DNA from 3 places in the Heyndrickxia sp. MSNUG genome. Region 2 is predicted to be linked to each of the others. Evidence: a T-box and tRNA genes for the amino acid it is inferred to sense, from the RefSeq annotation. Region 2 holds a T-box; the other regions hold tRNA genes.
The links. A T-box is a leader RNA that pairs with one kind of tRNA and senses whether it is charged. The one in region 2 lies ahead of leuS (leucine--tRNA ligase), so its partner is inferred to be a tRNA-Leu.
Positions count from the first base shown of each region.

Region 1: it encodes a tRNA-Leu, which carries the amino acid that the T-box ahead of leuS (leucine--tRNA ligase) is inferred to sense. The anticodon was not compared.
Region 3: it encodes a tRNA-Leu, which carries the amino acid that the T-box ahead of leuS (leucine--tRNA ligase) is inferred to sense. The anticodon was not compared.

Region 1 is NZ_CP150978.1:229,455-239,865, reverse strand. It holds rRNA gene AABM38_RS01355 (23S ribosomal RNA) at 1-867, opposite strand, end outside; rRNA gene AABM38_RS01350 (16S ribosomal RNA) at 1,154-2,704, opposite strand; tRNA gene AABM38_RS01345 (tRNA-Gly) at 2,822-2,895, opposite strand; tRNA gene AABM38_RS01340 (tRNA-Pro) at 2,917-2,993, opposite strand; tRNA gene AABM38_RS01335 (tRNA-Arg) at 3,012-3,088, opposite strand; tRNA gene AABM38_RS01330 (tRNA-Leu) at 3,152-3,237, opposite strand; tRNA gene AABM38_RS01325 (tRNA-Leu) at 3,297-3,381, opposite strand; tRNA gene AABM38_RS01320 (tRNA-Lys) at 3,422-3,497, opposite strand; tRNA gene AABM38_RS01315 (tRNA-Gln) at 3,504-3,578, opposite strand; tRNA gene AABM38_RS01310 (tRNA-Asp) at 3,585-3,660, opposite strand; tRNA gene AABM38_RS01305 (tRNA-Glu) at 3,697-3,771, opposite strand; tRNA gene AABM38_RS01300 (tRNA-Ser) at 3,786-3,876, opposite strand; tRNA gene AABM38_RS01295 (tRNA-Asn) at 3,892-3,966, opposite strand; gene AABM38_RS01290 (SprT family protein) at 4,110-4,583, opposite strand; gene cmpA (cortex morphogenetic protein CmpA) at 4,679-4,792, shown strand; gene AABM38_RS01280 (Tex family protein) at 5,028-7,196, opposite strand; gene AABM38_RS01275 (PP2C family serine/threonine-protein phosphatase) at 7,613-8,209, opposite strand; gene sigB (RNA polymerase sigma factor SigB) at 8,206-9,000, opposite strand; gene rsbW (anti-sigma B factor RsbW) at 8,978-9,451, opposite strand; gene AABM38_RS01260 (anti-sigma factor antagonist) at 9,448-9,780, opposite strand; gene AABM38_RS01255 (PP2C family protein-serine/threonine phosphatase) at 9,839-10,411, opposite strand, start outside.
Region 2 is NZ_CP150978.1:3,691,799-3,702,209, forward strand. It holds gene AABM38_RS18565 (pseudouridine synthase) at 1-340, opposite strand, end outside; gene AABM38_RS18570 (hypothetical protein) at 686-922, shown strand; gene AABM38_RS18575 (putative polysaccharide biosynthesis protein) at 967-2,589, opposite strand; gene AABM38_RS18580 (NAD(P)/FAD-dependent oxidoreductase) at 3,049-4,317, shown strand; gene AABM38_RS18585 (sporulation protein Cse60) at 4,341-4,526, opposite strand; gene AABM38_RS18590 (rhodanese-like domain-containing protein) at 4,584-4,895, opposite strand; gene leuS (leucine--tRNA ligase) at 5,240-7,654, opposite strand; T-box leader at 7,765-7,982, opposite strand; gene AABM38_RS18600 (hypothetical protein) at 8,396-8,467, shown strand; gene AABM38_RS18605 ((Fe-S)-binding protein) at 9,171-10,411, opposite strand, start outside.
Region 3 is NZ_CP150978.1:1,119,407-1,129,817, reverse strand. It holds gene trmL (tRNA (uridine(34)/cytosine(34)/5-carboxymethylaminomethyluridine(34)-2'-O)-methyltransferase TrmL) at 1-360, opposite strand, end outside; gene AABM38_RS05605 (amidase domain-containing protein) at 659-1,540, opposite strand; gene queG (tRNA epoxyqueuosine(34) reductase QueG) at 1,710-2,867, opposite strand; gene AABM38_RS05595 (B3/4 domain-containing protein) at 3,021-3,689, shown strand; tRNA gene AABM38_RS05590 (tRNA-Gly) at 3,900-3,973, opposite strand; tRNA gene AABM38_RS05585 (tRNA-Leu) at 4,026-4,110, opposite strand; tRNA gene AABM38_RS05580 (tRNA-Cys) at 4,153-4,227, opposite strand; tRNA gene AABM38_RS05575 (tRNA-Gly) at 4,236-4,310, opposite strand; tRNA gene AABM38_RS05570 (tRNA-Gln) at 4,316-4,390, opposite strand; tRNA gene AABM38_RS05565 (tRNA-His) at 4,431-4,506, opposite strand; tRNA gene AABM38_RS05560 (tRNA-Trp) at 4,518-4,591, opposite strand; tRNA gene AABM38_RS05555 (tRNA-Tyr) at 4,601-4,685, opposite strand; tRNA gene AABM38_RS05550 (tRNA-Phe) at 4,758-4,833, opposite strand; tRNA gene AABM38_RS05545 (tRNA-Asp) at 4,839-4,914, opposite strand; tRNA gene AABM38_RS05540 (tRNA-Met) at 4,918-4,991, opposite strand; tRNA gene AABM38_RS05535 (tRNA-Val) at 5,020-5,095, opposite strand; tRNA gene AABM38_RS05530 (tRNA-Glu) at 5,134-5,208, opposite strand; tRNA gene AABM38_RS05525 (tRNA-Ser) at 5,225-5,316, opposite strand; tRNA gene AABM38_RS05520 (tRNA-Asn) at 5,320-5,394, opposite strand; rRNA gene rrf (5S ribosomal RNA) at 5,470-5,585, opposite strand; rRNA gene AABM38_RS05510 (23S ribosomal RNA) at 5,704-8,638, opposite strand; rRNA gene AABM38_RS05505 (16S ribosomal RNA) at 8,925-10,411, opposite strand, start outside.

The DNA of each region.
Region 1 (10,411 bases), 1.4 Mb from region 2:
TTCGGAGAGAACCAGCTATCTCCAAGTTCGATTGGAATTTCTCCGCTACCCACACCTCATCCCCGCACTTTTCAACGTGCGTGGGTTCGGGCCTCCAGTTGGTGTTACCCAACCTTCACCCTGGACATGGGTAGATCACCTGGTTTCGGGTCTACGACCACATACTCATTCGCCCTATTCAGACTCGCTTTCGCTGCGGCTCCGTCTTCTCAACTTAACCTTGCATGGGATCGTAACTCGCCGGTTCATTCTACAAAAGGCACGCCATCACCCATTAACGGGCTCTGACTACTTGTAGGCACACGGTTTCAGGATCTATTTCACTCCCCTTCCGGGGTGCTTTTCACCTTTCCCTCACGGTACTGGTTCACTATCGGTCACTAGGGAGTATTTAGCCTTGGGAGATGGTCCTCCCAGCTTCCGACGGGATTTCTCGTGTCCCGCCGTACTCAGGATCCACTCAGGAGGGAACGAAGTTTCAACTACAGGGTTTTTACCTTCTCTGACGGGCCTTTCCAGACCACTTCATCTACCCCGTTCCTTTGTAACTCCATGTAGAGTGTCCTACAACCCCAAGAGGCAAGCCTCTTGGTTTGGGCTATATCCCGTTTCGCTCGCCGCTACTCAGGGAATCGCGTTTGCTTTCTCTTCCTCCGGGTACTTAGATGTTTCAGTTCCCCGGGTCTGCCTTCAATACCCTATGTATTCAGGTAAAGATACTGTTCCATTACGAACAGTGGGTTTCCCCATTCGGAAATCTCCGGATCAAAGCTTACTTACAGCTCCCCGAAGCATATCGGTGTTAGTCCCGTCCTTCATCGGCTCCTAGTGCCAAGGCATCCACCGTGCGCCCTTTCTAACTTAACCGTTTGACAATAAATTGTCGTGGTTGATTCTCTATTAAATAGAGAGAAAAACTAAAATGGCGATCACTCGGTTTTTCTTGGTTCTTCTTACTTACGATTATCTAGTTTTCAAGGAACAAAAAAGTTTTGAGAGAATTGTTTCGAATCCTACCTTACGGTCTGATCCTCACAGTAAAGATTGCTCCCTCAAAACTAAACAAACAAGCGGTCAACTGTACGAATCCTAAGATTCGTATTCATCAGATCCGAAGATCTGAGTTCCGATTGCCAATAGGCAATATCCTTAGAAAGGAGGTGATCCAGCCGCACCTTCCGATACGGCTACCTTGTTACGACTTCACCCCAATCATCTGTCCCACCTTAGGCGGCTGGCTCCATAAAGGTTACCCCACCGACTTCGGGTGTTACAAACTCTCGTGGTGTGACGGGCGGTGTGTACAAGGCCCGGGAACGTATTCACCGCGGCATGCTGATCCGCGATTACTAGCGATTCCGGCTTCATGCAGGCGAGTTGCAGCCTGCAATCCGAACTGAGAATGGTTTTATGGGATTGGCTTCACCTCGCGGCTTCGCTGCCCTTTGTTCCATCCATTGTAGCACGTGTGTAGCCCAGGTCATAAGGGGCATGATGATTTGACGTCATCCCCACCTTCCTCCGGTTTGTCACCGGCAGTCACCTTAGAGTGCCCAACTAAATGCTGGCAACTAAGATCAAGGGTTGCGCTCGTTGCGGGACTTAACCCAACATCTCACGACACGAGCTGACGACAACCATGCACCACCTGTCACTCTGTCCCCCGAAGGGGAACGCCCTATCTCTAGGGTTGTCAGAGGATGTCAAGACCTGGTAAGGTTCTTCGCGTTGCTTCGAATTAAACCACATGCTCCACCGCTTGTGCGGGCCCCCGTCAATTCCTTTGAGTTTCAGCCTTGCGGCCGTACTCCCCAGGCGGAGTGCTTAATGCGTTTGCTGCAGCACTAAAGGGCGGAAACCCTCTAACACTTAGCACTCATCGTTTACGGCGTGGACTACCAGGGTATCTAATCCTGTTCGCTCCCCACGCTTTCGCGCCTCAGCGTCAGTTACAGACCAGAGAGCCGCCTTCGCCACTGGTGTTCCTCCACATCTCTACGCATTTCACCGCTACACGTGGAATTCCGCTCTCCTCTTCTGCACTCAAGTTCCCCAGTTTCCAATGACCCTCCCCGGTTGAGCCGGGGGCTTTCACATCAGACTTAAGGAACCGCCTGCGCGCGCTTTACGCCCAATAATTCCGGACAACGCTTGCCACCTACGTATTACCGCGGCTGCTGGCACGTAGTTAGCCGTGGCTTTCTGGTCAGGTACCGTCAAGGTACCGGCAGTTACTCCGATACTTGTTCTTCCCTGACAACAGAGCTTTACGACCCGAAGGCCTTCATCGCTCACGCGGCGTTGCTCCGTCAGACTTTCGTCCATTGCGGAAGATTCCCTACTGCTGCCTCCCGTAGGAGTCTGGGCCGTGTCTCAGTCCCAGTGTGGCCGATCACCCTCTCAGGTCGGCTACGCATCGTCGCCTTGGTGAGCCGTTACCTCACCAACTAGCTAATGCGCCGCGGGCCCATCTGTAAGTGACAGCCGAAACCGTCTTTCAGCTTTTCCTCATGAGAGGAGAAGGATTATCCGGTATTAGCTCCGGTTTCCCGAAGTTATCCCAGTCTTACAGGCAGGTTGCCCACGTGTTACTCACCCGTCCGCCGCTGATCTTCAAAAGCAAGCTAATGAAGATCCGCTCGACTTGCATGTATTAGGCACGCCGCCAGCGTTCGTCCTGAGCCAGGATCAAACTCTCCAAAAAAGAGTTATGAGTTAGCTCATAAAGTTAAAACGTTGGCTAGTGATCTTCTATATAATAGAAGTCACTATAATATTGTTTGTTGACGCTTGTTTGTTTAGTTTTCAAAGAACAATGAATTGGAGCGGGTGATGGGAATCGAACCCACTACATCAGCTTGGAAGGCTGAGGTTTTACCAGTAAACTACACCCGCATATAAAGTTAAAATGTTGAATGGTCGGGAAGACAGGATTCGAACCTGCGACCCCTTGGTCCCAAACCAAGTGCTCTACCAAGCTGAGCTACTCCCCGATATGAAGAAAATAAGAATGGCGCGCCCGAAAGGAGTCGAACCCATAACCTTCTGATCCGTAGTCAGACGCTCTATCCAATTGAGCTACGGGCGCATGTAATTTTTATAGCAACTTTTAAATATTATCACATCCGCAATTGGATGTCAAGGACTTTTTTGGTGCGGCCGAGAGGACTTGAACCTCCACGGGGTTGCCCCCACTAGGCCCTCAACCTAGCGCGTCTGCCATTCCGCCACGACCGCATAAAGATGACAGGATCATATCATAACCAATTTCAACTTATTAATCAACAGGTAATTAATGGTGCGGGTGAAGGGAGTCGAACCCCCACGCCTTGCGGCGCCAGATCCTAAGTCTGGTGCGTCTGCCAATTCCGCCACACCCGCATTATTGAAATATAAGTTATTTTGCTGGCGCAAAAAACTTTGGTGAGCCATGAAGGACTCGAACCTTCGACCCTCTGATTAAAAGTCAGATGCTCTACCGACTGAGCTAATGGCTCAAAAAATGGCTGGGCTAGCTGGATTCGAACCAACGCATGACGGAGTCAAAGTCCGTTGCCTTACCGCTTGGCTATAGCCCAATAAAATGGCGGTCCCGACCGGGATCGAACCGGCGATCTCCTGCGTGACAGGCAGGCATGTTAACCGCTACACCACGGGACCATATATTTGTTTTTAAAACATGCTGTGAAACTGTTTTGGTGACCCCTACGGGATTCGAACCCGTGTTACCGCCGTGAAAGGGCGGTGTCTTAACCGCTTGACCAAGGGGCCATATTAAAATGTTCTGGCGGAGAAGGAGGGATTTGAACCCTCGCGCCGGTTACCCGACCTACACCCTTAGCAGGGGCGCCTCTTCAGCCTCTTGAGTACTTCCCCATACCATAGAATTAATGGCTCCGCAGGTAGGATTCGAACCTACGACCGCTCGGTTAACAGCCGAGTGCTCTACCACTGAGCTACTGCGGAATAATATTAATTGTCTTCTTTAAAAGCTCTTCAGAAGACTGTGTCGTTGTCTTGTCGACTCTTACTATTATAGGGAGGTGCCTATTAAAAGTCAAGCGGGTTTTTAAAAGTTTTTCATTAGTTTTTTTCTCATCATAAAAACGCTATTCTATCAGCATTTCTTTCACCTTTACCAGCTTTCCCCGACACTTTCCGCAGACATATCTTGCAGTATTGATTGATCGTTTTCGGTGATACTCCATTTGACATTTGCTGCATTGGTAAATCAGAATTCTCTGTTGTGAACTTTTCTTCTTCTCCTCAGGCAGCATGGAGCAAAATCTCGGAGCCCCGACTTGTTTCATCAGTTCCCTGAAATCTTTATCACGATGCTTGTAGCCCTTTCCCTCTAAATGCAAATGATAATGGCATAGTTCATGCTTTATGATCCCAATCAATTCCTGTTCGCCTAATTGTTCGAAATACTTCCTGTTGATTTCAATGTTATGGCTTCCCAGCATATAGCGTCCACCGGTTGTACGAAGTCTTGGATTAAAGAATGCTTTATGCCTGAAAGGCTTATGGAATTGCTCTGCTGATATTCTAACAACCAGATTGTGTAACTGCTGATCTGTCATCATAATAAAACGCCTGCCTTTTAAAGAAACATGACAACCCATTATAGCATATATTAAGGATACCTTTTCACGCATTATCTAAAGGAGGTATTGTTATGCCTGTCTGGTTCCAGAATCAAATGAAACGAGCCTTCTATGAAAAAAATCGATACCAAATTAAACTGCTGAATCAATGCTGGTTTTTTTATAGAAATAAACAGGGATTATAACTCTATGCTGATACACGATTATATTAAAGACTGTTTTCGGATTGATTGCCGCTTTTTCGAACAAGTACTTTTATTAAAAGGTATCAGGCTCTTTTCGAGGAGACTTCTGTACCGAATTCACATTAATACTCGTAAAAACCCAGGTCCCGGTTTTTACTTTCGTTGGAGAAAGCAACAAAAATTACGTAAAGAGCCATAATAAAAGACTGCAGAATGATCTGCAGCCTTTTTAACATTAAGCTTGCTCTGGCGTTAGCATGGTCAATGCAACGCGTCCTTTTTTATGATCAACGCTGTCGACCCATACGGTTACAACATCCCCTACTGATACAATATCAAGCGGATGCTTTACGAATCTGTTGCTTAGCTTAGAAATGTGAACCAATCCATCTTGCTTTACACCGATGTCGACGAATGCCCCGAAGTCTACTACGTTGCGGACTGTACCTTGCAGCTCCATGCCTGTTTTTAAATCCTCTAGCTTTAGAACATCCTTTTTAAGAAGCGGAGCCGGCAGTTCATCACGAGGATCCCTCTCCGGTCTGACTAGGGCGTCAATAATATCTTTAAGAGTCAGTTTGCCAATGCCAAGTTCACTCGCAGTCTGGTCTATATTAATTTTGGCTAACGCATCTTTTAAAGCCGGACTGCCTAAATCACTTGTTTTGAACCCCAGGCTATCTAGAAGTTGTTTCACTTCCCCATAGCTTTCCGGGTGGATGCCTGTTCGGTCTAACGGTTCTTTTCCGTCGATTACTCTAAGGAAGCCGATTGCCTGTTCATAAGTTTTCGCGCCAAGGCGAGGGATTTTTTTCAGCTGTGCTCTGCTTGTGAATTTCCCTTCTTCTTCACGCTTTTTCACAATATTGTTGGCAACGGTCTTTGAAAGACCTGAAACATATTGAAGTAAAGAAGATGATGCAGTATTTACATTTACCCCTACCTGGTTAACAGCTGTTTCAACTACAAATGTTAGCGATTCAGAGAGTTTTTTCTGACTGACATCATGCTGGTACTGTCCGACACCTACCGATTTAGGGTCAATTTTAACAAGTTCAGCAAGCGGGTCCTGCAGACGGCGCGCGATTGAAACTGCGCTTCGTTCTTCTACCTGGAAGTTCGGGAATTCTTCACGCGCTAAATCTGATGCAGAATATACACTTGCTCCTGCTTCATTGACAATCAGGTAATAGATTTCTTTATCTAATTCTTTCAGGATATCTGATACAAATTGTTCCGTTTCCCTTGAAGCTGTACCGTTGCCGATTGCAACCATTTCCACGTGATAATCCTTCAGCACTTTAATGAATTTCTCACGGGCTTCGGTACTTTTTGAACTTGATGTATGAGGATAAATGACCCCGATCGATAAAACCTTCCCTGTTTCATCTACCGCAGCCAGCTTGCATCCTGTCCTGAACGCCGGGTCTACTCCAAGGACTACTTTTCCTTTTAACGGCGGCTGAAGCAGCAGTTTTCTCAGATTTTCTGAGAAGATGTGAATAGCTTGCTCTTCTGCCTTTTCCGTAAGTTCATTCCTGATTTCCCGTTCAATCGATGGCTGAATCAGCCTTTTATAAGCATCTTCTATAGCTTCCATAATTGCTGACGTTGTAATAGCATGCTCTTTTTTTACCCATTTACGTTGAAGATAGCTCATGATTACATCCGTTTTGGGTTTAATCGAGACCCTTAAGAGCTCCTCTTTCTCCCCGCGGTTAAGGGCTAGAATTCTGTGGGGCACGACCTTGCTTACCGGCTCTGTATATTCATAGTACATCTCATATACTTTTTTCTCATCCGACTCTTCATTCTTAACTGCAGATTCAATGGAACCGGATTTGAATGTTTCGTTGCGGATCCACTTTCTGCTGTCAGCATCATCTGAAACCATTTCAGCAATGATATCCTTCGCTCCGAAAATAGCTTCCTCTGCTGTTGTTACACCTTTTTCATCTGATAAAAACTCTCCGGCCTTCTGTTCCAGGCTGCCGTTCACCGGGAACTCGAGCATCCATAAAGCAAGTGGTTCGAGACCTTTCTCCTTTGCAACGGTTGCTTTTGTTCTCCGCTTTTGTTTATATGGCCGGTATAAATCCTCTACCTCTTGAAGTTTAATTGCTTTTTCTATGCTAGTCCTAAGTTCATCCGTCAGCTTTTCCTGTTCATCGATCAGCCTGATGACTTCTTCTTTACGCTGTTCTAAGTTCTGTATGTATTGCCATCTTTCAACTATGTCGCGGATTTGCACTTCATCAAGCGCACCGGTCATTTCTTTCCGATAGCGGGCAATGAATGGAACGGTATTCCCTTCATTTATGAGAGAAATAACACTCTGTACTTGTTTAGATGTTAATGATTGCTCTTTGGCAATGATTTTTACGTATTGATCCTGCTTTTCCATCGTTTGATTCAAGAGACAATCCTCCATATCTTTATTGGATAAGTGGTTTTCTTATCCCTCTATATAGTGTACCAAAATTGCTGCTATGTTTATAGGGAGTAGTAAGGAGGCTGATTACTGGAGGAGTTCGCATACATGTTATTACACTATTATCACTTCACAATGAAGTACAGTCTTAATTCTTCCCTATTAAATCTCAATTCAGATTCTCGGGAACAATATTAAGGTTTCGCTTACCGTTTTTAGCTGAATCTTGTCATACGAGCACAAATCCCCGTTTTCTGTTACCCTTTTTCCACTCTACTTCAAATTTTTCCGGTAAAAAACTCATCTCGCCAGAATTCAACCATGAGAACCAGCAAGCATACCAATCCCCAACTCCCTAATCCCCGCCAAAACAAAAAGAAGCCCACCGGCTATAGTAGACTTCCCACAATAAAAGTTGCATCATCCATTGAATTTTCATAATCACTTTTTATTTGTTCTGCGATGGCTGCTACAGATCTGTAACCCTTCAATAATGATTTTGCCCCATGGATATCAAATCCATCTGAGTAAATCAGAAACTTTGATTCCGGTTCAAAAACGAATCTCTGGGTATGAAACACTTGTGGCTTCCCTGACAAATATCCTGTTACGGGCAAAGGATAGGTCAGTTTGCCATTTGGCGAGTAAAGGAAGAATCGGATATTGCCGACACAGCTGTAGACGAATTCGTTTGTTTCGAAAAACACCTTAAAAATCGATACGGCTGCTCCTCTTTTTTGCACCAATATATTGTTGCAGTATTTCATGAGAGTATCTACATCCTCATGATGGTGTTCCTCTACTACAGTCACAACCGCCGCAGAAGCTTCATGGGCGTATTGCCCAGACCCTAACCCATCAGCTACTACACAGACAAAATATTCATCGGTGGCAGTATAGAAATAGCTGTCACCGCACTCTAATTTACCTTCTTTAATTGTCTGGTAAGCATAAAGTTCAATTTTGTCTTTGAACTGTTGGATCATGTAATATACTCCGAATTACTGTTTTCTGCATGAATTGCTTCTTGTAGCTTCTTGATGGCTCTTCTTTGAAGTCGTGATACATGCATTTGTGATATTCCCAGCTTGTCTCCTGCTTCTTTTTGGCTCAGGTTATCAAGGTAGGTATATTGGATAATTAACTTTTCTCTTTCACTCAGAACATGAAGTACCTTTTCAAGCACCATTCTTTGATTGATTTTTTCATAGCCTTCATCAATATTTCCGACGATATCTAACAGGGTGACAGTTCCGCCATCAGAATCTGCTTCAATGGAATGGTCAACTGATAATGCCTGGTAGCTTTTGCCCATTTCCATAGCTTCTAAAATTTCTTCCTCAGAAACCTGAAGGGCTTCAGCAATTTCGTCCACTCTTGGAGAACGGTGCAGCTGCGTCGTCAAATCTTCGACAGTTGTCTTGATTTTCGGGCCAAGCTCTTTGATTCTGCGAGGTACATGGACACTCCATGTTTTATCTCGTAAAAATCTTTTGATTTCACCAATAATGGTCGGAACAGCAAATGCCTCGAAGCTTTTGCCAAATGTTTCATCATAACGGCGGATTGCGCCTAAAAGTCCAATCATTCCAACCTGGAATATGTCTTCATGGAACGAGCGTCCTTTTGAGTATTTACGGGCGATTGTTTCCACAAGGTTTTGATAATGGAGTACTAATTCGTTTTGGGCGTCGGCGTCCTCGTGAAGCTGGTATGCTTTGATTAATTGATTAATCTCTTCTTTTGGACGTTGCTTAGGTTGAGATTGTCTCTGCATCTCTCTCCACCTGCTCTCCTTCTCGGTACTTGGTCATAAAGACCGTGACGCCCTCTTTGTGATGAATTCGAACCTCATCCATTAAGGTTTCGATCAGATACAGTCCCAAGCCTCCTTCGCGAAGGAATTCAACAGAACTATTTTGATCGTAAGGACCAAGCCCCTGGCGTGCTGAATGGAAATCAAAGCTCTGCCCATTATCTGCAACCATTACCTCAAGTCGGTCTTCGTACAGTCCAAAACCGATGATCACTTCGCCGTTGTCGTTATTTTTATAAGCGTGCTGCACAGCGTTTGTACATGCTTCACTTGTTGCGATCTTCAAATCTTCTATCTCATCATATGAAAAACCCATGCGGCTTGCAATGCCGGAAAGCGTCAGACGGATCACGCCTACAAATTCCGGTTTTGCCGGGATTTTCATTTCTATATAATCAAATGCTTGGCTCATTGCACTCCACCCTCAATCTGGCTGTTGATATCGATAATATCGGCCAAGCCGGTAATTTCGAAAAGTCTCTGCAAACGATCGGATAATCCGACAATTTTAAACTCTCCGTTATGGGCTCGGACATTTTTAAATACTCCTACAAACACTCCCAGCCCAGTACTATCCATATAATTGACCTCAGAAAGATCAACAACCATCTTTACGCCTTCTTTTTCGGACAAAGGGAAAAGTTTTTCCCGAAGCTGTGGTGCTGTATATGCATCAATTTCACCATTAACCTTAACTGCTAATACGGATTCTGTTTCTTTAACATCTATCGAAATATTCATAACTGACCCACCCTTTACAATTCAATTGCCTTTTAGATTTACCCGGTTCTGAACCGGTTTAAACATCTCTTTTTAAAATAATTAAGGTGAAATCATCACGCAATTGGAAATGCTGAAGTTTTTCGAGTTCCCTAAAGATATTATTGACAATTTCCTGAGCATTTAAGTGGATATATTTATTTATATATCCGATTAATGTTTCCTTTTCGATGAATCCTTCTTCCGTTCTGCACTCCGTGACTCCATCAGACATTAAGATCACCATATCCCCAGGATGGATTTCTTTTTCATACTGAGTATACTTGGTTCGCTTGTCTACCCCAAGAAGCAAGCCCCTTGCCGTAAGCTCTGTAAATTCCTTGGTAACTGAATCGTAATAGAAACCAGGCTCGTGTCCGGCTGAGGCATAGTAGAAGATATTATTGTCTGGATTAAACATTCCATAGAACATCGTGATGAACATACTTGGATCAACGTTCTGTTCAACTACTCTATTCAGGTTTTCAAGGATACTGCTTGGGTCCAGACGGTTTTCTGGCAGGCTGTCCATTGCATACTTGATCATGGACATACAAAGCGCAGCCGGAATCCCTTTTCCGATAACATCTGCAATCGCGACACTTATATTATT
Region 2 (10,411 bases):
TGGTGATCAGCAAGAGGCCTTCAGTATCCTTATCAAGCCTGCCAACAGGGAACGGCTCGAATACTTGGTCATCGACTTCAAGAAGGTCGATGACTGTTTCATCACGATTGTCCTCTGTTGCCGAGATGACGCCTGGCGGTTTGTTCATCATCAAATAAATAAATTCCCTGTATTGAATTTCTTCCCCGTTCAATGTCACAGAATCTTTCTCAGGATCGACATGCTGTTTTGCATCCTTAACGACTACGTTATTAACTTTAACGGCACCGTCTTTCAAAAGCTTCTTCACATCTTTCCTGCTTCCATAACCAAGATTCGAAAGAACTTTATCGATTCTCATCGTGAACCTCCTATTTTCTTTTGGGCATTCGCCCATTCCTATTCCACTTTTCAACATAGACTAATATCATACTTTACTTTATAAAAGGCATTTTTCTCACATATTGTTGTTTTCGGGAAAGAGGAATCCTTTGTGAAAAGGCTTTGTTAAAACTTGGCTGTTGACTTCCGCTCCAATCAACAGGTGCTAAAAATCAATTTTGTATTTTAACACAGCCAATAAAAAAAGATTCGGCGGGCATCTCTACATTCTTATCATTATTCAATTCGATATAGTTGGATGGATGCATTTCGAATACAACAGTATGTACGAAAAAGAGCCGTAATTAACGAGGAGATGACCACTATGAACTACCGTCAGCAAGGTCAAGGCTTGTTTATTCCGCTGCCAGGCGTGCCAGGTGGAGGATTTCCTGGAGGTCCTGGAGGAGGATTCCCAGGTGGACAATTTGAGCAAAGACTAAATCGTCTTGAGCGCCAGGTAGAAAGACTAAATAATCAAATCGACCGGCTTGACCGCAGGATTGATCGCATTGAGCGCCGCTTAGGCATCCGAGAAGAAAGCCAGCAGTTTTATTATTGAGATTTTATGTAAAAATGGCCTTCTTGAATGAAGGCCACTTTCTTTTATACCGGCAGCCTCAGCTTACGTTTGATTTTAGTTACACGATCTCCAAATAGCTTGTCCACAAGCTTGGTCCTTAGCCCGAGGTAAAAATAAACCGCTGCTCCTACTAATGCTGAGATTGCAATTATGACAATCGACTGGAACTTTGAAGCTGGAGAAAGGAACTGGACCAGCACTTGATAGAATGCCATCGTAACCCCAGCCATCAAGCCAGAAAAGGTAATGATTAATGCAATCCTTCGAGCGACAAATCCCAAAGGATACCTTGCAAAAGTTTTGATTACAAACATGTTTATCAAAATTGCTGCTGTGTAGCCAAGTGCGGTTGATAGAACGGCTCCCTGTGTTTGAAATAATTTTATCAAAGGGATATTCAAGCTTAGCTTGACCAATAATCCGGTCAGCAGACTTAAAATCGTAAATCGCTGCTCATTGATTCCCTGCAGGATGGCAGCGGTCACCGAATAAAGAGCAAACAGAATCGCAACAGGAGCGTATGTCCTCAATACCTCTGTGCCTAAATCCTTATGCTCATAGAAGACCGTGAACATTGGCTCTGCAAGGAGTGCCAGTCCAACTGTGGCTGGTACAGTCAAATACATGAGCACCTGGAAGGTCTGATCCAGCTGTCGCCTCATACCTTTCCGGTCGTTTTCGACAAAAGACTTAGTGATGCTCGGTACAAGTGTTAACGAAAATGCAGTAGCAAGTGATACAGGAATGATCACCAGCTTATGTGATTCAAAGTTCAAGACAGAAAACGCGGCCTGCGCCTGGTCTTCAAGCCCAATTGAGCCCATAGCCCTGCTGAACGTGATTTGATCGATGAATTGGAACAAAGGATTGGCTATTCCGACAAAAACGAATGGAGCAGCATAAAGCAATATTTCCTTGTAAATATCCTTAAGGGATATATCAAGCGTGCCTTTATCCTCTTTTAAAAGCTCATCAAGATGAGGCTTCCTTTTAAACCAATACCATCCTAATATCGCGAGGCTTCCAAGTGCTCCTATAAATGCGGCAAATGTAGCTACACTCACTGCAGTTACCAGGCTTCCATTTAACCAATTAAGGACGACATATGCACCAGCAAGTAAAAATACAATCCTGACAATCTGTTCAACAACCTGTGATACTGCGGAAGGACCCATTGATTGATGCCCTTGGAAAAAACCACGGATCAAGCTCATAAAAGGAACCACAATCAGCGCAAAGCTAACTGCTCTTATAACGGTTGTAACGTCTTCGACACTAATTTCCAGATCCTTTTTAGTAGAACTAATCGAAATTTCCGCAAGAAATGGTGCTGTAATATACATAATCAAAAAAGAAATAACTCCGCTTGCGAGCATGACAACAAGACCAGATTTAAACAGCTTCCTGCCAACCGCATATTCTTCCATCGCATTGTATTTAGCAATGAATTTTGAAACAGCCAGCGGTACGCCAGCAGTTGCTATACTGATAAAAATCGTATAGGGGATATAAGAAAACGAATAAAGAGCGGTACCATGTTCTTTAACGATGGCGTAGAAGGGAATGACATAAAACAGCCCCAGTACCTTGGAAATGATGGTGCCAAGCGTTAAAATAAACGTCCCTCTTAAAAGCTTTGATGACATAAAATCCCTTCCTAACAGTTACTTTTCACTTGATAAAAAGATTAAGGTTAAAATACTGATTACAAATTTGTATTTTACCACAAACAAGATTAGACACTATGATAATTATCAATTATGGCAGTTTTAATCTGCATTCCCTAGTTTACTCTTCTTTTAAACTAACCGCTACTTTTCTAGATGACAGTTTTCGAGGAGTTTTATGGAAGGAGTTTTCAAAGGTTTTGCTATAAGACAAACCTGAAGTTTCGATTTAATAATTATCCACCATATGTTCTTTAGCAACTCAATTTAATGCTACCTGTTTGAATTTCCTCAATGCTGGCAATGTTTTTAAGAGAAAGATACTATATAATGATAAAGTCGCAAGTTCCTTGATTAGCGATATTTTACAATACTAAATGACACAGTTGGCTGAAGACAGTCCGCTGATAAAAGTGAACTCGAAAAGATGGTGAAAGTATGAAATATGATGTAATCGTCCTCGGCGGCGGACCGTCGGGATTAATGGCTGCCATTGCAGCCGGTGAACAGGGCGCAAAAGTTCTGTTGATTGATAAAGGGGACAAGCTCGGGCGCAAGCTGGCGATATCCGGAGGCGGACGCTGCAATGTGACAAATCGCTTGCCTGTTGAAGAAATTATCAAGCATATACCAGGCAACGGCCGTTTCCTATACAGCGCCCTTAACATTTTCAGCAATGAGGATATAATTGCTTTTTTTGAAGGGCTCGGAATTCAGCTAAAGGAAGAAGATCACGGCCGGATGTTCCCTGTCACAGATAAAGCTCAATCTGTTGTAGATGCTCTCCTTACAAAGCTAAAAGAATTAAAAGTCGAGGTAAAGACAAACAGCCCCGCTGCTGATGTCGATTATAAGGATGGCCAGGTTGAAGCAGTTCACTTGAAAAACGGTGAAAAGATGCACGCTGACAGCATAATAATTGCTGTTGGCGGTAAATCAGTTCCCCATACTGGTTCTACTGGAGACGGATATGCATGGGCTGAAAAAGCCGGACACACCATTACTGGTCTTTTTCCGACTGAGGTGCCTGTCACCTCAAATGAACCTTTTATCAAGGAAAAAGTACTTCAGGGTCTATCTTTAAGAAGTGTTGCGCTAAGTGTACTGAATCCAAAAGGCAAGGCACTGATCACCCATAGGATGGACATGATTTTTACACACTTTGGAATAAGCGGACCTGCTGTTTTGCGCTGCAGCCAATTTGTCGTCAAAGCTATGCAAAAATGGGATTTAAAAGAAGTTGTGATGTCACTTGATGCCCTCCCAGACATGAAAGAAGAAGAGTTATTCCAGGAGATTAACAAGCTTATTAAGGCTGAACCGAAAAAGGCTGTCAAAAATCTGCTGAAAGGGCTTTTGCCCGAACGATATCTCATGTTTTTGCTGGAACGAAACGAAATAGATCCTGCTATGCAGGGCGGCCAGCTAGGCCATGAAAAAATCAGAAGCTTTGCTAAATCGGTAAAACAATTTCAGTTCAAGGTAAATGGTACCCTGCCCCTGGATAAAGCATTTGTAACAGGCGGAGGCGTCTCAGTTAAAGAAGTCGAGCCGCAGACAATGGCTTCAAAAAAAGCCATGGGCCTTTATTTTTGCGGAGAAATCCTCGACATCCACGGTTACACAGGGGGATACAACATTACCTCAGCCCTTGTAACAGGACGGCTTGCCGGCATGAATGCAGCAAAGCATGCTTTACACAAATAAAATGAAAACAGAGCCTGATAGAATCAGGCTCTGTACACAATCATCGCAGAAAAACAGTATATCTGTTCCTCCTCCAATTCCTCTGGCACGACTGCGACATTATACTTAATGTCCAGCAATTTCTTCTCATCCAGCTTCTCGAGAAATCGGTTCATTTCTTGTTCAAGATCTTTTTCATGCTCATGATCAAATACTCTGACCTGGATCAAGGTTAGTCTTCCTTCCTTTTTAACATCCAGTCTGGCCATATTTTCAGAATTTTATAATTACGGAAGCTTTGTTTCTCCGCCCCAGCTCATCATTCCGCCAACCATGTTACGGACTTTGTAGCCCTGCTCATTCATATAGTGGCAGACATTGCCGCTGCGTCCGCTTGAACGGCAAATAAAAATGTATTCTTTATCCTTATCGAATTCGCCCATTCTCTCAGGAATTTCACCCATTGGAATATGCTTAGCGCCTGGAATCATTCCAGATGCAACCTCATCATGCTCACGAACATCAACCATTTCAAGCTTCTCCCCAGCTTCAAGCTTCTTTTGAAGTTCTTCAGTAGTAATCGTTTCAACTTTATTCATAGTAGTAGCCTCCAATTTTTAAGTATCTGAATTTTCTTGTTCGAAAATACATAACACTAATGTATTTTCCCCTATTTATTATAGAAAAACTCGTTTATTTAAGCAAAAAATACACTCTACCGGGTACCGTATTTTAGATATTATTGAATTAGACAGTTGATTTCCGCTACAGCACTTGCTTTCCACGGGGCGTTTGGCGATAAAATTCACCATCGATCATTGGAACAGCCTATTTTTAATTAGAACAAAAGGGCCGTAGATTACGACCCTTTTATTTTGGTTATTTTATAAATTGGACTGCGGATAATCAGCAATACTGCTAACTCGTATCCTGCCTACCGAAATTAATTAGCTACGATGTTTACTAGCTTTCCTGGTACAGCAATTACTTTACGGACTGTCTTGCCATCGATTTGTACTTTGACCTCATCGTCCTCCATAGCGAGCTGCTCTAAAGCTTCCCTGTTCGCATCTGCAGGTACCATCATTTTTGCTTTGATTTTACCATTTACCTGAACAACGATTTCGACTTCATCATCGACAAGTTTAGCTTCATCATATGCAGGCCATGCAGCATAAGTAATGGATTCATTGTGTCCTAGCTTTGCCCAAAGCTCTTCAGCGATGTGAGGGCAAATAGGAGCAATCATTTTAACGAAGCCTTCCACGTATGCTTTAGGAAGTTCTGTTGCCTTATAGGCTTCATTGATGAAGACCATCATTTGCGAAATCGCCGTGTTAAAACGAAGTCCTTCATAGTCCTCCGTTACTTTCTTGACAGTCTGATGGTAGACCTTCTCAAGGTTCGATCCGTCGGTTTCCTTGATTTTCTCATTCAAGCTGCCATTTTCGTCAACGAATAAGCGCCAGATACGGTCAAGGAAGCGGCGTGAGCCATCAAGTCCATTTGTTGACCAGGCGATTGATGCTTCAAGCGGACCCATGAACATTTCATAAAGTCTTAAAGTATCGGCACCATGGCTTTCAACGATTTCATCTGGATTGACGACATTGCCCTTTGATTTACTCATTTTTTCGTTGTTTTCACCAAGAATCATCCCTTGGTTGAAAAGCTTTTGGAACGGTTCCTTCGTGTGGACTACACCCACATCATAAAGGACTTTGTGCCAGAAGCGTGCATATAACAAGTGCAATACAGCATGCTCTGCTCCACCGATATAAATATCGACCGGAAGCCATTCTTTTAATTTTTCAGCATCGGCAAGTGCATGCTCGTTTTTCGGATCAATGTAACGAAGGTAGTACCAGCAGCTGCCACCCCACTGCGGCATTGTATTCGTTTCCCTGCGGCCCTTTTTGCCTGTTTCAGGGTCAACGACATTCACCCACTCATCGATATTCGCAAGTGGAGACTCGCCTGTTCCCGATGGCTTGATGTCCGTCGTTTTTGGAAGGATAAGCGGCAGCTGATCCTCAGGTACTGCTGACATTGTGCCATCTTCCCAGTGGATGATTGGAATCGGCTCACCCCAGTAGCGCTGGCGGCTGAATAGCCAGTCTCTCAAACGGTACGTGACTTTTTTCGTTCCGATGCCTTTTTCCTCTAACCATGCAATCATCTTGTTGATTCCATCTTCCTTATTCATGCCGTTAAGGAATTCAGAATTCACATGCTCGCCATCGCCCGTGTATGCTTCTTCAGCTACATTTCCACCAGCAACGACCTCTTTGATTTCAAGGTTGAATTTTTTAGCGAATTCGTAGTCGCGCTCATCATGAGCAGGTACTGCCATGATCGCACCTGTTCCGTATGAAGCTAGTACATAGTCCGCAATCCAGATTGGCATTTTCTCGCCGTTTGCTGGGTTGACCGCATAAGCGCCAGTGAACACGCCAGTTTTGTCCTTTGCAAGGTCTGTACGCTCTAAGTCGCTCTTGCTCTTGATTTCATCAATGTATTTTTCCACTGCTGCCCGCTGCTCAGCTGTCGTGATTTTATCAACCAATTGGTGTTCGGGTGCTAGAACTGCATAAGTGGCTCCGAATAATGTATCTGGTCGTGTTGTGAAGACAGTGAACGTTCCTTCATGTCCTTCAATGTTGAAAGTAACTTCTGCACCCTCTGAACGTCCAATCCAGTTCCGCTGCATATCCTTAAGGCTGTCCGGCCAATCCAATAAATCAAGGTCCTCAAGCAAGCGGTCTGCATAGGCAGTAATCCTAAGCATCCACTGTCTCATTGGACGACGTTCAACCGGGTGACCACCGCGCTCACTCTTCCCGTCGATCACTTCTTCATTAGCTAAAACAGTTCCAAGTGCCGGGCACCAGTTCACTGCCACTTCATCAATGTATGCAAGCCCTTTTTCATAAAGCTTCAAGAAAATCCATTGAGTCCACTTATAGTATCCAGGGTCAGTCGTATTGACTTCACGATCCCAATCATATGAGAAGCCTAACGCCTTGATCTGGCGGCGGAACGTGTTGATGTTCTGCTCCGTAAATTCCGCAGGATCGTTACCAGTATCTAATGCATACTGCTCTGCTGGAAGACCGAATGCATCCCAGCCCATTGGATGAAGGACGTTAAAGCCCTGCATCCTTTTCATGCGTGAAAGAATGTCAGTTGCCGTGTACCCTTCCGGATGTCCAACGTGAAGTCCGGCACCTGAAGGATATGGAAACATATCCAACGCGTAAAATTTTTGTTTTCCCTTATCTTCAGTTGTTTTGAAGGTTTTGTTCTGTTCCCAGTACGATTGCCATTTTCTTTCGATTTCCTGATGGTTAAAGCTCATCGATTTGTCCTCCTGTTTTTGTCGATTTATTTTAAGGGGATGGAGTTTTGGATATAAAAGCTGCTGCTTGTGCTTTTTCTCCTAAAAAAACAAAAAACTCCCGTCCCTGTAAAAGGGACGAGAGGATATGTAGGATCTCCCGCGGTACCACCCAAATTAGTGTGCAACACTCGCTTCATTCACCCTTAACGCGGAATACGGCAAGCGTTACTAAAGGTTCACGCTCGCGACTCAAAGGCGAGTTCATGATGGTCCCGTCTGGCTTGCACCAACCGCCAGCTCTCTTGCACAGGCTTTCACCACTACTACTCCTTGTCGAAGTCTTTCAATATAGATATAGGGATATTGTAATAAATTTCCCGCCTCGATGCAAGCGGGGATGGAAGAAATGATTTTGGAGGTTATAATATGAGTTTCGAGGTGGATTGGTGTGGGGATTTTCTACCGAAGTTGTACCGCGAGAAAATATTCGGTTATTTATTCAGCTTAGTTCGCGTTAAAAAGCCAGGGGTTTAGCCCTGGCCACGTCATTCATCGGTTTCAATTTTTATTTAGTCCAGATTTAGTTTTGAAAAATTGGAAAAAAACGAGTGGAGTTTCCAGTTTGCGTGATTTCGACAAGAAGTTGCGGAATAAGGACGGGGAATTGCGGAATCCAATCCTACTCTCGCGGGATTTCGACAATATCCAATTGAGAGTATACGGTTTCCTCACCTTGATACCCACTTCCAAATAGATACTCTGCTTCTTAGTCCATACTTTGCCGTAAATATTGAGGCGAAAAATCACGCAGGAGAAATCGAGTTTAATTGATCAGATGATTCAAAGATTCGATGGAAGTGCAAAGGTTTATTCCAGCCCAGTCCTGCAAGCTAAAATCCAAACATCACATCTGCATACCTTGTTATCTAAAAATCATTTCCCCTCTTCTCCACTAGAATACTTCGTTACAATCAGCAACCCGCAAACACTCTTTTTAAATCCAGGCAGGAGTCAAGAAGTTGCCTACAGGGTCTGCCGAACGGAAAGAATTCCTTACAAAATTTCAGATTTGAAGTCTAAATATAAAAACGTGAATTGGTCGAGGAAAGACATCAAAAAAATAACCAAATGGTTATTAAAAAAACATGAACCACTTATCCATGATGTTAGTGTCATGAATATTCCCATTCAAGACCTGAATCTGGGAATCCAATGTCCGAGATGCTCTGTCTTGGGGATGGAACGTATCCACGGAAATTGGTTTTGCAAATCCTGCAGCCACACCTCAAAAGACGCACACATTTCCGCAATTAAAGATTACTTTCTTTTATATGGGAACACCTTATCGAATAAACAATTACGTTTATTTCTTCAAGTAAACTCGGATGATTTCGCCACTCATTTATTAAAATCACCTAACCTCATTTCTACTGGTACTACGAGAAACAGGCTGTACCACCCACCCAAAGATTTCTTCAACTAAAAAAAGACCCCATCCGCAAAGAAATCACGAATAGGGTTTCAAAAAATAAAACTATTCTTTCACAGCTTCCAAAAGCAAATCAACAATGTGAATTCCTCTCATACTAGAAGACATGCCTTCACGTTCGATTCCCAGTTTCATCTGGAGCAGGCACCCCGGATTTGCAGTGACAATCGTTGTCGCATGTGTAGCCTTGGCGTTGACCATTTTGGAGTCCAGCAGCTGCATGGACATTTCGCTTTCGACAATATTGTAAATTCCAGCAGAACCACAGCAGCGATCGGCATTCAGCATTTCCCGGAATTCCACCCCGTTAATAGCTTTCAACAGGGTCCTTGGTGCTGAAGCAGTCTTCATCACGTTGCGCAGATGGCATGAATCCTGGTATGTCACGACTTGGTGCGGCAATTCTAGCTTCACTTTTTCATGGAAACCTACCTCTACTAAAATCTGAGATATATCTTTGATTTTATCCGTAAATTCCTTTGCTCGTTCGTTCCATTCTGGTTCGTCCTTAAGCAGATGGTCATAGTCGACAAGGAAGGCACCGCAGCCGCCGGCATTGGTGATGATAAAATCTACGCCAGTATCCTCAAAGGCTTTAATGTTACGGCGGGCCAGTGCTTTCGCATCATCTTTTTCACCGCTGTGGCCATGAATTGCGCCGCAGCAAGCCTGCTCTTTCGGAATGACAATTTCGCAGCCTGCCAGCTGAAGCAGCTTCATGGTCGCATTATTTGTCTCAAGGAACATCGTATCCATCAAGCAACCGCTGAAAAAGGCGACCTTATGGGTTTTCGTACCGATCGCTTCAAGGTGCTCAGGACGATTTTTCATTTCCTTCATCGTTGGCACCTTCGGCAGTACTTTTTCCATAGTAGCGAGTGATTCTGGAAATAGCTTCATCACTCCTGTACCTCGCGCAACCTTCTGAAGCCCTGAACGCTGATAGAAACCAATCAGTCCTGTAAGTCCCCTCATTCTGTTCTGGTGAGGGAAAAGCCCCTTAAATACAGCTTTTCGAACAACCCGAACCGGCATCGAAAACTTCTTGTTTTGGTTAACAATATCTCGGGCTTCCTCGAGAAGATGTCCATAATTCACACCCGATGGGCAGACAGGCTCACACGCCCTGCAACCAAGGCAGAGATCGAGTGATCTTTCAAAATCCTCATCCGGCTCGATCAAGCCATCGACTACCGCCTTCATCAAAGCGATGCGTCCGCGCGGTGAATGGGATTCCTGATAGCCTGATTCTATATATGTAGGGCAGGTAGGAAGACAAAAGCCGC
Region 3 (10,411 bases), 2.3 Mb from region 2:
TTCCATATTCTCTTCAATTACTTCTTTTGGAAGGCCAGTTGTTTCACGGCCAAAAATAAAGAAGAAATCCTTTTCTGCCACACTATAATCAAAATCCGAGTGTGCCTTTTTTCCAAATTTCGTTACATAAAAAAATTCTCCGCCTTGATTCTTCTCATAAAAATCTTCAAGCGATTCGTGATAATGTATTTTAACGTGCTCCCAATAATCCAATCCCGCACGCTTCAGCATCTTGTCATCCGTCGAAAAACCCAACGGCTTAATTAAATGCAGTTCTGTATCCGTTCCCGCACATGTGCGAGCGATATTTCCTGTGTTCGCTGGAATCAGGGGCTGGTATAATACTACATGCAATGCCATGACTTTCACCTCTATCTAAAACTCTAACAGCTATTATACCACTACACTGCGGGGAGACAAAGAAAAGCGCAGTTTGGATAGATAGGGTAACTTTTGAGTTTACGGCTCTGTTAAACCCTATTGATTGTAGTGGAAGGCGCGTAGACTCCTGCGGGCGCAGCTGGACAGGTGAGACCCCGCAGGAGCGAAGCGACGAGGAGCTCAGCGCCAGCCCCGCGGAAAGCGAAGCGCCTGGAACGAAAATCAACAGCTTTGTTTAAAAGAACCTTAGGCATCATAAGTCCATATACCAAGGTTGTCACTGATCATCTGCTATTGTAAAGAATCTATATTTGATATTTGGAGTATAAGCTGTTGAATCCTCGTACGCCCAGTACCTCATCCTGCTATTATACGTATGGGCATTTACAAGCGGCATCCCGTTAGCATCATGCCCTGTGACAATCGTCGTATGGTCGAAGCGGCCATCACCCTGGAAATCATAACAGATTACATCTCCAAGCTTAAGCTGCTCAGCACTGCTCACCTCTCTCGCCCTCAATCCGAACTTTGAGGCAGGAAGATACCAGCGCATCGCATTGGCTACAGTCCAGCTGAAGCTCCAATTATTGTTTTGCATCCACCAGCCGTTGCTGCGGTTTGGATAACCCCTCATCGGAGCTCCACCAGTATGAAGGCATTGTGAAATATAATTTGTACAGTCGACCTCGAACTTTTTATACGCAGGATTAAAGTCATTCCACCATCTCTCGGCATATTGCACAGCTTTTAACCGGTCATATTGATATCCTGCCCTATTATGTGATGACTCCTCTGCAAAAACTGGCATGGCTGCGCCCTCATCTCCATCAGGTTCAGATTCCTTCAACTTCTCATCTTTAACCAGCACGCCTTTATAAAACTCGGCCTGCCTCTTCTCCACTTCCTCTTCCATATAAAAATGGCCCTTCTGCTTGATTAAGTATTGGAAATGGACATCGTATAATACCTTTGCAGTTTCCTTTCCCTCTAACTTTCTTTCAATACTGCCCTTTGCTTTCGCTTTTACTATTTCAGCAGATCTTCTTAAGCAGCTTTGCTTCTTTATCTCGATTGCCGGGCATTCATGCAAAAGATTCCGTGGCATTGAGACACATTGAAGGACACGCTGTTCAAGCAGCTCCTGCAGTTGTTCACGCATGTTCATCTCTCCCTTCATCTTTCATATTTATGAAGAGACTCAGGATTTCAAGCATATAAAAACTTATTTATAAAGATTGTCGCTTTGCTACAATCCTGCTTTAAAGACATTTACCTGCACATCAAGTAAAAAGAAAAGAGGATTGGATTTATTACAAACCCATTCCTCTTTAGATTGATATACTGTTTTCTGAGCCATCCTTAAAGAACTCCAGCCCTTTACCTATCTCGGCAAGAACATCAGCATCCTTTTCAGCTTCTAATGCTGCTGAGAGTGCAGTAAACGCTTCGTGTCCGCCAATTTTGCCCAGAGCCCATGCAGCCGTCCCCCTTAGGACAGGACGCTGGTCCTCCTTCAATACCATGATTAGATCCGGAATAGCAGTTTCATCCTTATAATGCGCCAATGCAATAATCGCATTTCGCTGGATTGGCTTCTTGCCTCTCCACGACCCTGATACATATCCGAACTTCTCCTTAAAGTCACGATTGCTGATTGTCAATAATGGCTTTAACAGCGGTTTGGCAATTTCCGGATCAGGCTCCATTTCTGTGTGGAAGTGAAAATCCTTACCCTTATTTTCCGGACACACAGTCTGACATGTATCACAGCCATATAAACGGTTGCCAAGTTTATCACGAAACCCATCTGCAAGGAAACCCTTCGTCTGTGTGACAAACGCAATGCACTTCTGAGCATCAAGCTGTCCCCCCTGGACAAGAGCACCAGTCGGACAAACCTCCACACATTTATTACAGCTGCCGCATCTATCCTCCATAGGCGAATCGGGTTCAAACGGAATATTAGTGATCATTTCACCAAGATACACATATGAACCGAATTCAGGGGTGATGATGGAACAGTTCTTTCCGCTCCAGCCAATTCCTGCACGCTCAGCGACAGCCCTGTCCACCAGTTCGCCTGTATCGACCATTGATTTGAATCTAGCACCTGAAACCTTCTTAGCAATATACTCTTCAAGTTTTTTCAGCCTATCTCTCAAAATAGAGTGGTAATCCGTTCCCCATGATGCCCTGCAGAAAATGCCTCTTCTCTGCCCCTTCTTGCTGACAACCGTTGTTCTCATCTTCGACGGGTAAGTCAGCGCAATCGAAATGATGGATTTGGGCTTTTCAAAGATCAGCGAGGGCTCCGTTCTCTTTTCAATATCTTTTTCTTCAAAGCCAGATTGATATTGAAGTTCCTGCTGTCTGTATAATCGTATTTTCATTTCCTCGAAAGTCGATGGTGCTGCAAAACCGATTTTATCTATACCAATTGTTTTGCTATATTCAATGATGTCTTGCTTAATTTCGTTAATGTCCATTGAAATGTACCTCCTTTCTTTGTAGATTTTATTTTTCAAACGGCCTATCTATATAAACACATCTTTTTAAAGAATTCATTATGAAGGTCCCGATTTTAAATGCACATCACTTTTATGATAAACTATTTTAAAGCAGTTTTGGAGGTGGAATCAATGGAAATTAAGGTATCCAGTACGATTTGTGATCTCATACCCGGGTTTTCGGTCGGGGTTATAGAATATAAAGATATTCAGGTAGGGGATTCTCCGCAAATGCTAAAAGGCAGGCTTCAGCTTTTCCAGGAATCCATTTACTTTGATCTCTTAGAAAAAAATGTGACGGAGCTGGATGGTATTAAGGAATGGCGAAGTATTTTCAAAAGCACAGGAAAAGATCCAAACCGCTATAGACATTCCGCTGAAGCCCTTTATCGCAGGATTGCCAAACAAAACTATCTTCAACCCGTACATAGCGCGATAGACTTAAACAACTTCTTCTCACTTGAATACCAGGTCCCTATTGGTGTTTATGACTGTGATAAGCTCAGCGGCAATGTCCAGATAAGAATAGGTATAGAAACAGAAGAATACGCAGGCCTAAATGGCAGAATAAACAATGTAAGTAATTTAATTGTTTCCGCAGATGATCAAGGACCATTTGGCAGCCCATTCGTTGACTCAGAAAGGACCGCGGTAACGCTGGTAACCACGAACGCTCTGCAAATCGTTTACTTAAGGCCATCAGAACCACAGGAAAGCAAAGAAAAAATGACAGAATCACTAATGAACATGTTCATCCAAATTCACGGGGGATCAGGTACGTATAAAATTGTGGGATGCTGAGGCATCCTTTTTTTTATCAAGTTTATTTACTCGAACTCCTTCGAAAGGAGACTACAGTCATTGAATCTTTTCTTAACGTTTTTATCCCCTCATAGGGAAATACGAGAAAGCACCCAATATATATTTTTTGTTACAATCCATTTCAGCGAACAGAAAAAAACGCAACACTTCGTTTTCTGAAAACGAAATGCTGCGTTAGTTACGTATGTATGGAGCGGGTGAAGGGAATCGAACCCTCATCATCAGCTTGGAAGGCTGAGGTTTTACCACTAAACTACACCCGCATACATATTAAATGAAATAAAGAAAACAGGAATCCCTGTTTAATAATAAAAGTGGTACCGGTGGTCGGGGTCGAACCGACACTCCAGAAGGAACACGATTTTGAGTCGTGCGCGTCTGCCAATTCCGCCACACCGGCATATTAAGATGACTTACTTTACAACTACCATTAGTAATCTAATGGAGGCGGCAACCGGATTTGAACCGGTGAATAAAGGTTTTGCAGACCTTTGCCTTACCACTTGGCTATGCCGCCATACTTATTGGAGCGGAAGACGGGATTCGAACCCGCGACCCCAACCTTGGCAAGGTTGTATTCTACCACTGAACTACTTCCGCAAAAATGGCTGGGCTAGCTGGATTCGAACCAACGCATGTCGCAGTCAAAGTGCGATGCCTTACCGCTTGGCTATAGCCCAATATATTGTATGCTCTTATTATTACATTTGTGAATTATAATGGGGCGACTGATGGGAATCGAACCCACGAATGCCTGAACCACAATCAGGTGCGTTAACCACTTCGCCACAATCGCCATTATAAAATTGGCAGGGGTAGTAGGAATCGAACCCACACCAAAGGTTTTGGAGACCTTCGTTCTACCTTTAAACTATACCCCTAAAGAAAAATGGTGGAGGGGGACGGATTCGAACCGCCGAACCCTGAGGGAGCGGATTTACAGTCCGCCGCGTTTAGCCACTTCGCTACCCCTCCATTATAACATGATTTTGATTTGTGAAAAACCCATTTAATCATGTTTCCTGTAAAAACAAGTGTTTTTATAAATGGTGGCTCAGGACGGAATCGAACCGCCGACACAAGGATTTTCAGTCCTTTGCTCTACCGACTGAGCTACTGAGCCACAAATGGCGGTCCCGACCGGGATCGAACCGGCGATCTCCTGCGTGACAGGCAGGCATGTTAACCGCTACACCACGGGACCAAATTGCGGGGGCAGGATTTGAACCTGCGACCTTCGGGTTATGAGCCCGACGAGCTACCGGGCTGCTCCACCCCGCGACGATAATAATTAACCATTAAATTGTTATGGTGGAGGATGACGGGATCGAACCGCCGACCCTCTGCTTGTAAGGCAGATGCTCTCCCAGCTGAGCTAATCCTCCATATTGAAAGTGCTGTTTTTGTAAGCTTAAATAATTCTTGGTGACCCCTACGGGATTCGAACCCGTGTTACCGCCGTGAAAGGGCGGTGTCTTAACCGCTTGACCAAGGGGCCAGATATAAAGTTTATATGGCGGAGAGCAAGGGATTCGAACCCTTGAGACAGCGGTAACCGTCTACACGATTTCCAATCGTGCTCCTTCGACCTCTCGGACAGCTCTCCAAATGGCTCCGCAGGTAGGATTCGAACCTACGACCGCTCGGTTAACAGCCGAGTGCTCTACCACTGAGCTACTGCGGAATAATAATTACTTCTGGGACTTGGATTCACGATCCTTATCTAAGAAAGCATAACTAGGATTCAAGAATGCATCCTGCCCGGCGGCGTCCTACTCTCACAGGGGGAAACCCCCAACTACCATCGGCGCTGAGAAGCTTAACTTCCGTGTTCGGTATGGGAACGGGTGTGACCTTCTCGCCATCGCCACCAGACATTTTTTCAAAGACAATATCTATTATACTGTCTTTTATGCATTTTGCAAGAGAAATTTTTCATTCCCTCAAAACTAGATAATGTATAAGAAGAATTAGAAGAACGAGTAATCTAAATTTGGTTAAGTCCTCGAACGATTAGTATCAGTCAGCTCCACACGTCACCGCGCTTCCACCTCTGACCTATCAACCTGATCATCTTTCAGGGTTCTTACTAGCTTGCGCTATGGGAAATCTCATCTTGAGGGGGGCTTCATGCTTAGATGCTTTCAGCACTTATCCCGTCCGCACATAGCTACCCAGCGATGCCTTTGGCAAGACAACTGGTACACCAGCGGTGCGTCCATCCCGGTCCTCTCGTACTAAGGACAGCTCCTCTCAAATTTCCTGCGCCCACGACGGATAGGGACCGAACTGTCTCACGACGTTCTGAACCCAGCTCGCGTACCGCTTTAATGGGCGAACAGCCCAACCCTTGGGACCGACTACAGCCCCAGGATGCGATGAGCCGACATCGAGGTGCCAAACCTCCCCGTCGATGTGGACTCTTGGGGGAGATAAGCCTGTTATCCCCGGGGTAGCTTTTATCCGTTGAGCGATGGCCCTTCCATGCGGAACCACCGGATCACTAAGCCCGACTTTCGTCCCTGCTCGACTTGTAGGTCTCGCAGTCAAGCTCCCTTGTGCCTTTACACTCTGCGAATGATTTCCAACCATTCTGAGGGAACCTTTGGGCGCCTCCGTTACTCTTTAGGAGGCGACCGCCCCAGTCAAACTGCCCACCTGACACTGTCTCCCGCCCCGATCGGGGGCGTGGGTTAGAATTTCAATACAGCCAGGGTAGTATCCCACCGACGCCTCCACCGAAGCTGGCGCTCCGGTTTCTCAGGCTCCTACCTATCCTGTACAAGCTGTACCAAAATTCAATATCAGGCTACAGTAAAGCTCCACGGGGTCTTTCCGTCCTGTCGCGGGTAACCTGCATCTTCACAGGTACTATAATTTCACCGAGTCTCTCGTTGAGACAGTGCCCAGATCGTTACGCCTTTCGTGCGGGTCGGAACTTACCCGACAAGGAATTTCGCTACCTTAGGACCGTTATAGTTACGGCCGCCGTTTACTGGGGCTTCGATTCAGAGCTTCGCTTGCGCTAACCCCTCCTCTTAACCTTCCAGCACCGGGCAGGCGTCAGCCCCTATACTTCGCCTTGCGGCTTCGCAGAGACCTGTGTTTTTGCTAAACAGTCGCCTGGGCCTATTCACTGCGGCTCATCTAGGCTATTCACCCAAATGAGCACCCCTTCTCCCGAAGTTACGGGGTCATTTTGCCGAGTTCCTTAACGAGAGTTCTCTCGCTCACCTTAGGATTCTCTCCTCGCCTACCTGTGTCGGTTTGCGGTACGGGCACCTTTTATCTCGCTAGAGGCTTTTCTTGGCAGTGTGAAATCAGGAACTTCGGTACTATATTTCCCTCGCTGTCACAGCTCAGCCTTCACGCAAGCGGGATTTGCCTCACTTGCAGCCTTACTGCTTAGACGCGCATATCCAACAGCGCGCTTACCCTATCCTACTGCGTCCCCCCATTGCTCAAACGATAAAGAGGTGGTACAGGAATATCAACCTGTTGTCCATCGCCTACGCCTTTCGGCCTCGGCTTAGGTCCCGACTAACCCTGAGAGGACGAGCCTTCCTCAGGAAACCTTAGGCATTCGGTGGATGGGATTCTCACCCATCTTTCGCTACTCATACCGGCATTCTCACTTCTAAGCGCTCCACCAGTCCTTACGGTCTAGCTTCAACGCCCTTAGAACGCTCTCCTACCACTGACATCAAAGATGTCAATCCACAGCTTCGGTGATACGTTTAGCCCCGGTACATTTTCGGCGCAGAGTCACTCGACCAGTGAGCTATTACGCACTCTTTAAATGGTGGCTGCTTCTAAGCCAACATCCTGGTTGTCTAAGCAACTCCACATCCTTTTCCACTTAACGTATACTTTGGGACCTTAGCTGGTGGTCTGGGCTGTTTCCCTTTTGACTACGGATCTTATCACTCGCAGTCTGACTCCCACGGATAAGTCTTTGGCATTCGGAGTTTGTCTGAATTCGGTAACCCGATGAGGGCCCCTAGTCCAAACAGTGCTCTACCTCCAAGACTCTTACAACGTGAGGCTAGCCCTAAAGCTATTTCGGAGAGAACCAGCTATCTCCAAGTTCGATTGGAATTTCTCCGCTACCCACACCTCATCCCCGCACTTTTCAACGTGCGTGGGTTCGGGCCTCCAGTTGGTGTTACCCAACCTTCACCCTGGACATGGGTAGATCACCTGGTTTCGGGTCTACGACCACATACTCATTCGCCCTATTCAGACTCGCTTTCGCTGCGGCTCCGTCTTCTCAACTTAACCTTGCATGGGATCGTAACTCGCCGGTTCATTCTACAAAAGGCACGCCATCACCCATTAACGGGCTCTGACTACTTGTAGGCACACGGTTTCAGGATCTATTTCACTCCCCTTCCGGGGTGCTTTTCACCTTTCCCTCACGGTACTGGTTCACTATCGGTCACTAGGGAGTATTTAGCCTTGGGAGATGGTCCTCCCAGCTTCCGACGGGATTTCTCGTGTCCCGCCGTACTCAGGATCCACTCAGGAGGGAACGAAGTTTCAACTACAGGGTTTTTACCTTCTCTGACGGGCCTTTCCAGACCACTTCATCTACCCCGTTCCTTTGTAACTCCATGTTGAGTGTCCTACAACCCCAAGAGGCAAGCCTCTTGGTTTGGGCTATGTCCCGTTTCGCTCGCCGCTACTCAGGGAATCGCGTTTGCTTTCTCTTCCTCCGGGTACTTAGATGTTTCAGTTCCCCGGGTCTGCCTTCAATACCCTATGTATTCAGGTAAAGATACTGTTCCATTACGAACAGTGGGTTTCCCCATTCGGAAATCTCCGGATCAAAGCTTACTTACAGCTCCCCGAAGCATATCGGTGTTAGTCCCGTCCTTCATCGGCTCCTAGTGCCAAGGCATCCACCGTGCGCCCTTTCTAACTTAACCGTTTGACAATAAATTGTCGTGGTTGATTCTCTATTAAATAGAGAGAAAAACTAAAATGGCGATCACTCGGTTTTTCTTGGTTCTTCTTACTTACGATTATCTAGTTTTCAAGGAACAAAAAAGTTTTGAGAGAATTGTTTCGAATCCTACCTTACGGTCTGATCCTCACAGTAAAGATTGCTCCCTCAAAACTAAACAAACAAGCGGTCAACTGTACGAATCCTAAGATTCGTATTCATCAGATCAAAAGATCTGAGTTCCGATTGCCAATAGGCAATATCCTTAGAAAGGAGGTGATCCAGCCGCACCTTCCGATACGGCTACCTTGTTACGACTTCACCCCAATCATCTGTCCCACCTTAGGCGGCTGGCTCCAAAAGGTTACCCCACCGACTTCGGGTGTTACAAACTCTCGTGGTGTGACGGGCGGTGTGTACAAGGCCCGGGAACGTATTCACCGCGGCATGCTGATCCGCGATTACTAGCGATTCCGGCTTCATGCAGGCGAGTTGCAGCCTGCAATCCGAACTGAGAATGGTTTTATGGGATTGGCTTCACCTCGCGGCTTCGCTGCCCTTTGTTCCATCCATTGTAGCACGTGTGTAGCCCAGGTCATAAGGGGCATGATGATTTGACGTCATCCCCACCTTCCTCCGGTTTGTCACCGGCAGTCACCTTAGAGTGCCCAACTTAATGCTGGCAACTAAGATCAAGGGTTGCGCTCGTTGCGGGACTTAACCCAACATCTCACGACACGAGCTGACGACAACCATGCACCACCTGTCACTCTGTCCCCCGAAGGGGAACGCCCTATCTCTAGGGTTGTCAGAGGATGTCAAGACCTGGTAAGGTTCTTCGCGTTGCTTCGAATTAAACCACATGCTCCACCGCTTGTGCGGGCCCCCGTCAATTCCTTTGAGTTTCAGCCTTGCGGCCGTACTCCCCAGGCGGAGTGCTTAATGCGTTTGCTGCAGCACTAAAGGGCGGAAACCCTCTAACACTTAGCACTCATCGTTTACGGCGTGGACTACCAGGGTATCTAATCCTGTTCGCTCCCCACGCTTTCGCGCCTCAGCGTCAGTTACAGACCAGAGAGCCGCCTTCGCCACTGGTGTTCCTCCACATCTCTACGCATTTCACCGCTACACGTGGAATTCCGCTCTCCTCTTCTGCACTCAAGTTCCCCAGTTTCCAATGACCCTCCCCGGTTGAGCCGGGGGCTTTCACATCAGACTTAAGGAACCGCCTGCGCGCGCTTTACGCCCAATAATTCCGGACAACGCTTGCCACCTACGTATTACCGCGGCTGCTGGCACGTAGTTAGCCGTGGCTTTCTGGTCAGGTACCGTCAAGGTACCGGCAGTTACTCCGATACTTGTTCTTCCCTGACAACAGAGCTTTACGACCCGAAGGCCTTCATCGCTCACGCGGCGTTGCTCCGTCAGACTTTCGTCCATTGCGGAAGATTCCCTACTGCTGCCTCCCGTAGGAGTCTGGGCCGTGTCTCAGTCCCAGTGTGGCCGATCACCCTCTCAGGTCGGCTACGCATCGTCGCCTTGGTGAGCCGTTACCTCACCAACTAGCTAATGCGCCGCGGGCCCATCTGTAAGTGACAGCCGAAACCGTCTTTCAGCTTTTCCTCATGAGAGGAAAAGGATTATCCGGTATTAGCTCCGGTTTCCCGAAGTTATCCCAGTCTTACAGGCAGGTTGCCCACGTGTTACTCACCCGTCCGCCGCTGATCTTCAAAAGCAAGCTAATGAAGATCCGCTC